2 regions of the Paenibacillus sp. J22P15 genome follow, and region 2 is predicted to be linked to the other one. Evidence: riboswitches for the same ligand, from Rfam matches in the RefSeq annotation. Region 2 holds a riboswitch; the other holds the start of a gene.

Region 1 (5,899 bases), 340 kb from region 2:
ATGGAGCAGTTGAGGCGGCTAGGTCAATGGAGGATATGGCGACGAGTGTTGGAAGAATTGCCTATTCTTCAAGCGTAATGTCAGAAGCATCCGGCGACATGCTGATTGCAGCGGAGCAAGGTTATTCGAAGGTTGATCATGCTGTGGGTCAAATGGAACGACTAGGCGCGGCAACTGCTTCGATATCACGAGTGATCGGCCAGCTAAATGAGCGCTCTTCAGAAATTCAAGAAATGGCAGGCACAATAGCTGCTATTGCTAATCAAACAAATTTGCTCGCTCTCAATGCTGCGATCGAGGCAGCTCACGCAGGAGAATATGGTCGAGGGTTTGCGGTTGTATCGAGTGAGATTAGAAAGCTGGCGGAGCAGGCTTCGGCTCATGCTGGTCAAATTGCAGAAACGATTGATGATGTGCTTGCGTTAACAAATAACGCCGTCAGCGCAGTAAATACGGGTGAGCAAGAAATGGAGCAAGGCTTGCACATTGTTCATAAGCTGAAGGAGTCTTTTGATACCATATGGAAGGAGTCCAGCAAGGTTGCATCACAAATCGAGGACGTGTCGGCTTCAACAGAGGAGATGGCGGCAGGCAGCGAAGAAGTAAGTGCCTCAGTCGAGACGATGGCACAAGTAGCCAAGGATACTTCAAACCATGCTGCTCAATCGGCAGTAGATACCGAACGCCAGAATCAGCTTGCTGCGGAGACGCTGCAGCTTGCATCGTCCGTAAATGAGCTTTCGGAGGAGCTTCAGCGGTCTATTAAGAGATTTAAAATCGATTAGAATACAGCTGTGAAATTCACAACTGAAAGAAAAACGTACAGAACCTTTGTCTAATCCATTCAAATTTGTTACAATGCACAAATCAAGCATTTACAATTTCATAGAATAGCTAATATGGTGCTGCCGTGAATGGTTTATTCACAAGCAGCTTAATAGGGAAGTTCGGTCAAAGTCCGACGCGGTCCCGCCACTGTATCGCTGAGCTGACTATCATGTTATCCACTGTCCAATTGTGACGGGAAGGAGATAGTCTAGCAATGAAGCGAAGCCAGGAGACCTGCCATAGGAGCGCTCTATATTTCTCACGAGGATGGGAGGGGGATGTTTATTCGTGCTTCAGCAGTAGGTGGATTCCTATGCTTTCTTGCACACGTGTCAGCCCAAACATCTTTCCACAAACGGAAAGATGTTTTTTTGTTGCTAGAAATGAGAAAAAGGGAGAGAAAACATTGCTTACATTGAAGAGATTTATGAAAAAGAGCTTGCCTGCTATTTTAAGTTTTGTATTGTTGTTTACTTTATTTTTACCTCAAGTAGGTAAAGCGGCAGATCATTCTGCGAATGCTTCATTAACAGGAATGATCGATAAGACGGTTCAATATTATAAAAATAGAAATTGGACCTTGGGTTCTTGGTGGGAAATTGTTGGCCTATGGGGTGCGGGAGAAAATTTGCAGGATGGCAGTTGGAAGCTGCCTAGTTGGAAGACCGTGGATCCTGGGCTGAAGCCTGATGATTACGACACAACTCATATCCGCTATATATTTGGATTGCTCGCTATGGGTGAAGACCCTGCGCATGCGTGGGAAACGGATCGAAATCTTTATGCGGAGCTGGCAGCGCAGCAAAATACAGATACCGGAGAAATTGGTGGAATATACAAACATGTGTGGGCGATGCTTGCACTCGACACGGGCGAAAAGCTTGGAAGTGATGTTGGCGGCTGGGATGCAACTGCCAAGAATAAGGCATTGAATTATATATTAGGCAAGGAGTCTAATGGGAAAATCGGGTATGACGCAGATTCTACGGGAATGGCTCTGCTCGCTCTTGGAAACTACCAGAGCGATAGCGCTGTTCAACAAGCAATTGTTAGAGTCAAAGCTTACTTGAAAGGAATCGCATTAAACAAAGAACAAGTTGTTTTTGGAGACAACTCCAACACTATGTCTGCTGTTGTATCGGGTTTGACAGCTATAAATGAGGATGTATTATCCAATGAATGGACCTTTAATGATAAGACGGTTCTGAATTCCTACCAAATGTTCGAAATTGGAGACGGTTCTTTTAAATGGAATATTAATTATGGCAATATTGGTATAGGTATGGCCACGGAGCAAGCACTAATTGCTCTACTTGATATTAAATATCAGAAATCAGTATGGTATCGTATTGGTGAAATTAAACTGCCTACTTCTGTTAATGTAAAGGTTAAGGTCGATGGCATTTCACAGAGCATTTATGAACAGAAAACCGTTGAACTAAAACAAAATAACGAGCCTGTGACTGCTCTCGATGCACTTAAAAAGGCGCTTACTACAGCAGCTCCACCGATCTCCTATAATATCGTAGAAAGCAGTTATGGTCCTTATGTCCAAGGTATTGCTGGACAGGAAGCGGGTTATTTTGGCGGCTGGGATGGCTGGATGTTCGAGGTTAATGGAACTGCGCCAAATGTAGGTGCAGGTGATTACGAGCTTAAGGAAAATGATGTTGTCCGCTTCTATTACAGCAGATATCCGGCTCTTTCTACGCAATTAACAATTGAGAACGGTGCTGCTAATCCAACGATTGATGTAAATCTTGTTGGCGATGAGTTCACTAATGCAGCGAACAAAATCGAAAACTGGACAATTGATACAGGGAATACGGAGCTGAAAGTAGCTTCATTAGTTCAAGATAAGAATACAGTAACGATTTCTTTCGAAGGAACAGCAACAGGCGGAGCAATTACGATTCAAGCGTTAGGCGCTGCGTTAGTAGGCAACAAAGAAAGTGATCCAATTTCTGTTGTAATTCCACGCGAAGTGAGTGATACAGCGGATCAAACAATTGATATTAATAAGAATGAAACGGTTGTTTCACTCGGAGCAGCAAGTGATGCACCGATCACGAATAATATCATTGTTACATTCCCATCAACTGCATTGCCAAAGGTAACGGCTATACGCGGCACAACTACACTGGACATTCCAGCGAATACAACTGTTACATCGACATGGGATAACAAGCTTCAGCTTCCAAAAAACTTAAGCACAGATGATAGCGGCCTAACTTCTAAGCTGAATACCGCTTTGTCTGCAGATAATAAGAAAGTGGATGCAATCGCAGTTCGAATTCAAGCAGGCGGCAACGAAAAAATACAATTCAATCAACATGTTATCCTTACCCTAAAAGGACAAGGCGATAAGGAAGCCGGCTTCGTTGATCAAGCGGGCAAATTTACTGCGATTAAGAAGTATCCAGATTCGTCGGTACGTACTGACGAGGTTTATGCCTATAACGATAACGGAAATCTTGTTATTAAAACGAAACATTTCACTGAGTTTCTAGCTTACACAACTGCAGCATTGACAGGTGGCGGCGATGGCGGCGGAACTATTCCAGATGCAGATACGATTAAATTATCCGTTGAAAAACGGTCGATAAATGCCGGGGATATTGTTGCTCCATATGCTGTAACACTTAAAGCAGGTGACACGGCCTTCACCGCCATCAAACGTGCTCTTGATGAAAAAGGTATTTCAATCGACTATACAGGCTCAGAATCAAGCATCTACGTGAAAGCGATTGGCGGACTTGCTGAGCGTGATCATGGCGACGTTAGCGGCTGGATGTATTCCGTTAATGGTGTTTTCCCTAACTACAGCGCAGGTTCATATGTATTGAAAAAAGGTGATGTGCTTCGCTGGCAATATACGAAGGATGGTGGTGCTGACCTTGGGGTTCCTATACCAGGTGGACCAGGATCAGGCGGAGGGCTTCCGGGAACAGGGCCAGAAGTGAAGCCAGATCCTTCAACACCTAAATATACCGATGCTGATAAAATTTCTAGCTGGGCGCTTGAAGCTGTAACGAAAGCAACTGCATTAGGCTTCATGCAGGGCACGAGCACAGACAATCCAAAATTCGAGCCTAAGCGTCAGTTAACTCGTGCGGAATTTGCTGCATTGATCGTGAAGTATGCAGGAGAAAAGCCGTTGCTTACGGATGCAGGATTTAAAGATGTGAACGAGCAGGATTGGTATTACGGTTATGTTGGAGCAGCAAAGGAAAAAGGATTGATGTCTGGTGTAACCGCGACCTCCTTTGCTCCAAATCAACCGATAACGAGACAAGAAATGGCTGCCGTTCTCGTTAGACTGAAAGGTCTTGCTGATGCTAACGCACCTCAAGCTGCGATTAAAGATCGTAATGACGTGTCAGCGTGGGCAGTTCCATATGTGAATGTAGCTTATCAAAAAGGCCTAATGACAGGCGATAACGGATTATTTAATCCGCAAGCGCTCGTTACGAGAGAAATGGCTGCAGTTGTCATCATTCGTTTGAATGAATTGAAATTATAATATAGGATGAAGCTGTCTCATCAGCTATGTGAATTCTGATAGCGATGAGGCAGCTTTTTTTCTCGAAAGGAGCGTGTTTTGAAGAGATGGAGGGTATATTCTTATCTGAAAAACGGCTAAAACGTATAGCTGGACTTTGTCTGCTTTTGGTCATGTTATGTTCACTTTATTTGTCTGCCGAGCAAGTATCAGCAGCTGAAAGTATTGATGTCAGTAAGGAGATTAACGCAGCCGCAGAGCAAATAATGAACAACGATTTGTTGAGCGATTGGGAGGCACTTGCTCTTATTCGCTCAGGCAAACCAGCATCTGCAACCTACCTGAAGCAGTTGGCAGAGTATTTGAAAGAAAACAATGGTGAATTTCGTAAGGTCACTGATCTGGAGCGGATTGCCATTACGTTAAGAGCTGCTGGTGAAGATCCAATTATATTTGCAGGTTTTAATCTCATCGAAAGCATCTATAACCATTCGAAAATGACGAATCAAGGTACGAATGGTCCGATATTCGCCCTAATCGCTTTGAATAGCGGAAGCTATGAGGTGCCTGCGAGTGCGGTATGGACGCGTGAGAAGTTAATAAACTGGCTGCTCAGCCAGCAAAACGTCAGCGGCGCATTTCCGCTTTCGGTGAAATCCGAGGATAATTTGGATATAACAGCGATGGCAGTAAGCGCGCTTGCACCTTATAAGGAGCAAGCAAACGTGATGAGCGCAATCGACAAAGCTGTCAAATGGCTGTCTTCCGAGCAGCAGGTAAACGGAGGCTTCTCTGCTTTTGGCGAAGAAAACAGCGAGAGTGTGGCTCAGGTCATTATTGCTGTGACAGCTGTAGGCATTAATCCTCACGACACAGTCTTTATGAAGAAGAATGGAAGTCTCGTGACTAGCTTGCTCCGTTTTCAGCAAGCAGATGGAGGTTTTGCTCACGCACTTGGCCAGTCCTCCAATAACATGGCGACAGAGCAAGCGTTGATGGCGTTAGTCGCTTACGACCGTTATATTAAGCAGAAGCCATCCTTGTTCAACATTTCGGCAGATACAAGCTTATCTAATGGAAAGCAGCAATTTGTCGATAACAACGTCATATCATTATGGGCATATGATGCGGTCTATCGTGTATTTGATGCAAAGATCATGGTGGGAGTAAGCGGCTCGGAGCTGCGCTTTGATCCGAAGAAGCAGATGACAAGAGCCGAATTTGCAACCTTGCTCATCAATTTGCTGAAGGAAACACCGTCGAGTGATGCGGCACAAATATTCAAGGATGTTCAGCCGAGCGCTTGGTATTTCGGAGCGATTATGCGTGCCAAGGAGATCGGCATCATTCAAGGCGTTACAACCGATTCGTTCAAACCAAATCAAGCCGTATCTAGGCAGGAAATGGCGATTATGATCGCTAAAGCATTTAAGCTGACAGGCAGCACGGAGCCGCTTCCTTTCAACGATGCATCCAGCATTCATGAAAGCGCAGTAGCATACGTCAATGCCGTTTACACGAACGGCTTGATGCAAGGCTCGAATGGCAGCTTCAATCCGAAAGCAGTCG
Region 2 (5,899 bases):
AAGTTGACAGCGATGTTTGAACGGAATGCGTTCCTAACGATTATGTTCGCTCGCCTTATACCGTTCATTCCTTCCATAGCGGTCAATATGTATTCGGCATTAAGCCGAGTGTCCTTTACCGTTTATGCTTTAGCCTCATCAATCGGCAAAATCCCGGCGATGCTATTGTTCGCCATAATAGGTGATTCTCTCATGACCGACCCGAGAAATTTATTAGTCACGATTGGGGTATACGGACTGTTTTTGATGTTGTCCATTTATGTGTATCGCCGCTGGAAGCTCCAATAGATGACACTGAAATCATGAACGACCTCTTCGCAGATGATGCGTATTGAGGTCTTTTTTTTATACTGATCATCTCTCAAACGATAAATGTATGAAAAGATAATGTTTAAAATGTACTGTTTATGTTCGTAAATGTGTGATATTATAAAAACGAACATTAACAAACATAAGCGTAAGCCCGCGAGGCATGTTTTACGCTAAAAAAACTTAGGAGGCTTTTAACCAATGGAAGTACGCCATACTACAAACCCTACCGATGTAAAGCAATATGATACGGAACGTCTACGCAGTGAGTTTTTGATTGAGAGTCTGTTTGAGCAGGATCAAATCAAAATGACATATACGCATTATGACCGCATGATCGTTGGCGGAGCAGTGCCTGTAAACGAAGCTATTCTGCTTGAGGATGCAGCAACACTGAAAACAGAATATTTCTTGGAGCGCCGTGAAGTCGGTTTCTTGAACATTGGCGGACCTGCGTCCATTTCCGTGGATGGCGAGGTATATGAGCTAAGCAAGCTTGAAGTGCTTTATGTTGGTAAAGGTAAACGTGAAGTTTTGTTGTCAAGCGTTGATAAAGCGAACCCTGCTAAGCTGTATTTCTGTTCCGCACTTGCGCATAAAGAAATCGCTACACGCAAAATGACGGTGGAGGAAGCGAATCCGTCCCATCTTGGCTCACAAGAAACTTCAAATGAGCGCGTACTTTACAAATATATTCATGCAGATGGCATTCAAAGCTGCCAGTTGATGCTTGGTGTAACTAGCTTGAAAACAGGAAGCGTTTGGAATACGATGCCTTCGCACGTGCATGATCGCCGCATGGAAGCATACTTGTACTTCGATATGAATGACGATGCTCGTGTATTCCATATGATGGGCGAGCCGTCACAGACGAGACATCTTGTTGTTGCTAACGAGCAAGCAATCATCTCGCCGCCATGGTCGATCCACTCCGGTGTTGGAACTAGCAATTATACATTCTGCTGGTCGATGGCTGGCGAGAACTATACATTTACAGACATGGACGCAGTACCTGCAAGCGAGCTAAAATAGAAATATTCGCTACAGGAGGTGCACTATGCTGGCTGCCGAACGGCATCGTAAGATTATAGATAAATTGGAGCAGCTTGGAGCTGTTAAGGTATCAGAGCTAAGCGAGCTGTTCCAGGTAACAGAGAAAACGGTTCGCGAGGACCTTGAGAAGCTTGAAGAGAAGGGATTGCTCAAACGGACCCATGGCGGGGCTGTGCTTGAGCAGGAAGGCGAGGATAGTCTCTACCCGCTGCAATTCCCGAATAGCAAGCATCAAAGGGAGAAGTCGGCAATTGCTGCTTTAGCGCTCTCCTGTATCGAGCCTAATGATATTATTGCGCTTGATGCGGGAAGCACAACGCTGGAGATGGCAAAGCGTCTGCCTAATATGCCTGTTACAGTGCTCACAAATGATTTGCTTATCATCCGTGAACTAACCGCTAAGGATCAAGTCAGGCTCGTTATTCCCGGAGGCTATCGACATAATAATTTATTGATTGGCGCGGAATCGCAGGATTGGATTAAACGTTTGAATGTCCATAAGCTGTTTCTTTCCACAACCGGCATTCATCTGGAATATGGACTTACTATATTTACAGAGGAATTGGCGAAGTTGAAAAAGCTTTATATGGATAATGCCAAGATCGTGTACTGTTTAGCTGATCATAACAAATTCGATAAGGGAGCACTAATTACGTTCGCCGAGTTGAATGAAGTTGATTATATCATTACAGACGATGGCATTGATTCAGACATAGCGGCAAAGTATGAGTCACTAAATATTAAGATGATGAAAGCGGCGCTTACTGATAGCGGAAAGCGTCCAAGAGGGAGGACTTGAACCAATGGGTTTGTTTGATTTGACAGGAAAAACGGCTGTCGTTACAGGCGCAGGACGCGGACTTGGAGAAGCGATTGCGCTTGGACTAGCTGAGGCGGGTGCCGATGTGGCGCTTGTTACGAACCAAACACCTGCTGACAAAACAGCAGCAGCGGTAAGAGCGCTCGGACGTAAAGCCATTACGATTCAGGCGGATATTTCTGACCGAACGAAGCTTGCAGGTATCATTGAGCGCACAGTAGATGAACTGGGACGCATCGATATATTGGTTAACAACGCTGGTATTATTCGTCGTACACCAGCAGCTGAGCACAGCTATGAGGACTGGCAGGCTGTACTTGACGTTAACTTAAATTCGGTATTTCTTCTGTCCCAGCTTGCTGGAAAACATATGATCGAGCAGGGCTCCGGCAAAATTATTAATATTGCATCCATGCTTACTTTCCAAGGTGGAATTAACGTTCCTGGCTATACATCCAGCAAACATGCGGTTGCAGGGCTTACTAAAGCGTTAGCTAGCGAGTGGGCTGGCAAAGGTTTGCAAGTGAACGCGATTGCTCCAGGCTATATGAGTACAGATAATACAGAAGCGCTTCGCGAGGATCCAGTACGCAGTGCTCAAATATTGCAGCGCATCCCGGCAGGACGCTGGGGAACGTCGGAGGATCTCATTGGTCCGGCAGTATTCTTGGCATCTTCAGCCTCCGATTATATGAATGGCCACATTATGGCTGTAGACGGCGGCTGGTTGGTTAGGTAAGCTCAGCACCAACATCGAAAGAGCTTTTCCTTCGTAGTATAAGTTGCGATGGGAGAGCTCTTTTTTTATATGAGGTAGATTTTATTTGTCCGTAATTGTATAATACAGTTTCTACATCCGTTTAGTCTGAATTGTGTCGAGACTAGTAGATTAGTAGTATTATTACATGCTAAAAGCGGTTGTGGAGTTATATAAGATTTTCTGTTCGTTTGCATAAGAAACATTTTTATGCACAGTATTGTATATTTATTAGTTAGAGTGTATAGTTATTCGTATTGCTAGAAAAAAGCGATCAATAACTGAAATAAGTGGAAATAGGTGCTCTTGCCCCAAAGCTTGAGCTTAAAAGGGAAGTCCGGTGTAACACCGGCGCGGTCCCGCCACTGTAACAGAGGAGTCTAAGCGTGAATGCCACTGATCTTAACCGATTGGGAAGGTAAGCTTACGATGATGATACTGGAGCCAGGAGACCTGCCTATTTGAACGACACTGCTTTTACCTACGGGAGATAGGGAGGTGTTAAAGACAGGACCGCTGTTTAATTAAACGACGGGCGTCTTTACCTTTGCTACTTTAAGGTAATGACGCCCTTTTTGCGCATTCATTTCATTTTTATTACATTTATTAGGAGGAATTATAGACATGAGTAAACTACAAAACAGTGTATTGGGATATCCGCGTATCGGGGAAAATCGGGAATGGAAAAAAGCACTCGAAGCTTTTTGGAAAGGTGATTTGGAAGAAGCAGTATTTCTAAAAACGCTCGAAGGTATTCGGCTGAATAATCTGAAGCTGCAAAAGGATAAAGGGATATCGATTATTCCTGTTAATGATTTTACGTTATATGATCAAATGCTGGATACTTCGGCGATGTTTGGCCTCGTTCCAGACCGCTTTGACTATAAAGGCGGACCTGTTCCAGTAAAGACCTACTATGCAATGGCTAGAGGCACACAGGAAGCACAGGCTTGTGAAATGACAAAATGGTTCAATACAAACTATCACTATATCGTTCCTGAGCTTGCTGGCGCTGCTCCGGTCTTAACAGAGAACCGTCCGCTGCTTGCATACCGTGAAGCAAAAGAAAAACTAGGTATTGAAGGGAAACCGGTTATTATTGGGCCATACACATTCCTCAAGCTCTCGAAGGGCTATGACGCTAAGCATCTTCCGCAGCTGGTTGAGCAGTTTGTACCGTTGTATGCACAGATTCTTAAGGAGCTTGAGCAAGAAGGCGTACAGTGGGTGCAAATCGACGAGCCAATCCTTGTTACTTCCGTAACGGAGGATGAGATTAAATTGATACAATCGATTTATGCCAAGCTGAATGAAGCTGCGCCAACACTTAACATTTTGCTTCAAACGTATTTCGAAGCGGTAGAGCATTATGAAGCTGTAGTCGCGCTTCCAGTACAGGCGATCGGGTTGGATTTCGTACACGGGTTAGAAAACAACCTGAAATCACTTGAGCAATTCGGTTTCCCGCAGGATAAGCTTGCCGGTATCGGACTTGTAGACGGCCGCAACATTTGGCGCTCGGACTACAAACAAAAGCTTGCGCTGTTGCAAAAAATTACTGCAGTTATTCCCGCGGATCGTATTATCGTTCAGTCATCGAGCAGTCTGCTGCACGTACCTGTAACGGCAAAAAATGAAACAAATCTGCCAGCTGAGCTGCGTGATGCGCTGGCATTCGCAGAAGAGAAGCTGGATGAGATCGTATGGCTGAGCGAAGCAGCGGATGCAGCTGATTCTGAAACAGCACAATTACGCGCACAGGAGCTCAAGCTAAACGGCGAGCAAATTTATAATCTATCTGTTTCTCCTGCCCGCAATCGTCAAGCGGCAGATGCAGCAGCAGTTGCTGCTCATCCGTCAACGAGACAAAAGCCATTTGCTGAAAGGCAGAAGCTGCAGCAGCAAAAGTGGAATTTGCCATTTCTTCCGACAACGACAATCGGCAGCTTCCCGCAAACTCTTGATGTACGTCAAGCAAGACAGAATTGGAGAAAGAACGAGCTGAGCTCACAGGACTATGCTTCCTTCATCAACGAAAAAATTAAAAACTGGATTGAAATTCAAGAGGAGCTTAACATAGACGTACTCGTTCACGGCGAGTTTGAGCGTACGGACATGGTTGAATTTTTTGGTGAAAAATTAGATGGTTTCGCATTTACGCGCAATGGCTGGGTACAATCATACGGCTCCCGCTGCGTGAAGCCGCCAGTCATTTATGGTGACGTCGTATTTACCGAGCCAATGACAGTAACAGAAAGCGTGTATGCACAGTCGCTGACGAATCGTCCGGTAAAGGGCATGCTGACTGGTCCGATTACGATTCTGAACTGGTCGTTCCCCCGCAACGATATTACACGGGAGCAAGTTGCTTACCAAATCGCACTTGCACTGTCAGAGGAAGTAAAAGCTCTTGAGACAGCGGGTATCGAAATGATTCAGGTAGATGAGCCGGCTTTGCGCGAAGGCTTGCCGCTTAAGCGCAGTGATTGGGATGCTTATTTGAAATGGGGAGTTCACGCATTCCGTCTGTCGACTTCAGATGTGCGTGACACGACACAAATTCATACGCATATGTGTTATTGTGAATTCCACGATATTATCGACTCTATTCTTGCGCTGGATGCTGACGTTATTTCAATTGAAACATCCCGCAGTCATGGAGAGTTGATTCACAGCTTCGAGGAGAACACATACGATCAAGGTATCGGCCTAGGCGTTTACGACATTCATAGCCCGCGTGTGCCATCTGTGGAAGAAATGGTTAGCATGATCGAGCGTGCCATTAAGGTGCTTGATCCTACTCTATTCTGGATAAACCCGGATTGCGGCTTGAAGACACGTGGAATGGAAGAAACGGTTGCTTCACTTCGCAACATGATGCTGGCAACGTACCAAGTAAGAGAACAAAGAGCGGCATTAGCAACGGTGTAAGATAACAGTAAGACAGTCCAGAACGAGGG

Evidence for each region. A riboswitch is a leader RNA that binds a small molecule or an ion and turns the genes downstream of it on or off. The one in region 2 is predicted to bind cobalamin.
Region 1: linked by a shared signal. The riboswitch ahead of AC0YN6_RS10920 (S-layer homology domain-containing protein) and the one ahead of metE (5-methyltetrahydropteroyltriglutamate--homocysteine S-methyltransferase) in region 2 are both predicted to bind cobalamin.

Annotation. Positions count from the first base shown of each region.
Region 1 covers NZ_JBWDNT010000003.1:561,500-567,398, forward strand. Annotated here, with positions in the region: gene AC0YN6_RS10915 (methyl-accepting chemotaxis protein) at 1-785, shown strand, start outside; cobalamin riboswitch at 884-1,084, shown strand; gene AC0YN6_RS10920 (S-layer homology domain-containing protein) at 1,235-4,351, shown strand; gene AC0YN6_RS10925 (S-layer homology domain-containing protein) at 4,438-5,899, shown strand, end outside.
Region 2 covers NZ_JBWDNT010000003.1:223,987-229,885, forward strand. Annotated here, with positions in the region: gene AC0YN6_RS09390 (TVP38/TMEM64 family protein) at 1-288, shown strand, start outside; gene kduI (5-dehydro-4-deoxy-D-glucuronate isomerase) at 511-1,341, shown strand; gene AC0YN6_RS09400 (DeoR/GlpR family DNA-binding transcription regulator) at 1,367-2,161, shown strand; gene kduD (2-dehydro-3-deoxy-D-gluconate 5-dehydrogenase KduD) at 2,166-2,921, shown strand; cobalamin riboswitch at 3,221-3,414, shown strand; gene metE (5-methyltetrahydropteroyltriglutamate--homocysteine S-methyltransferase) at 3,564-5,870, shown strand.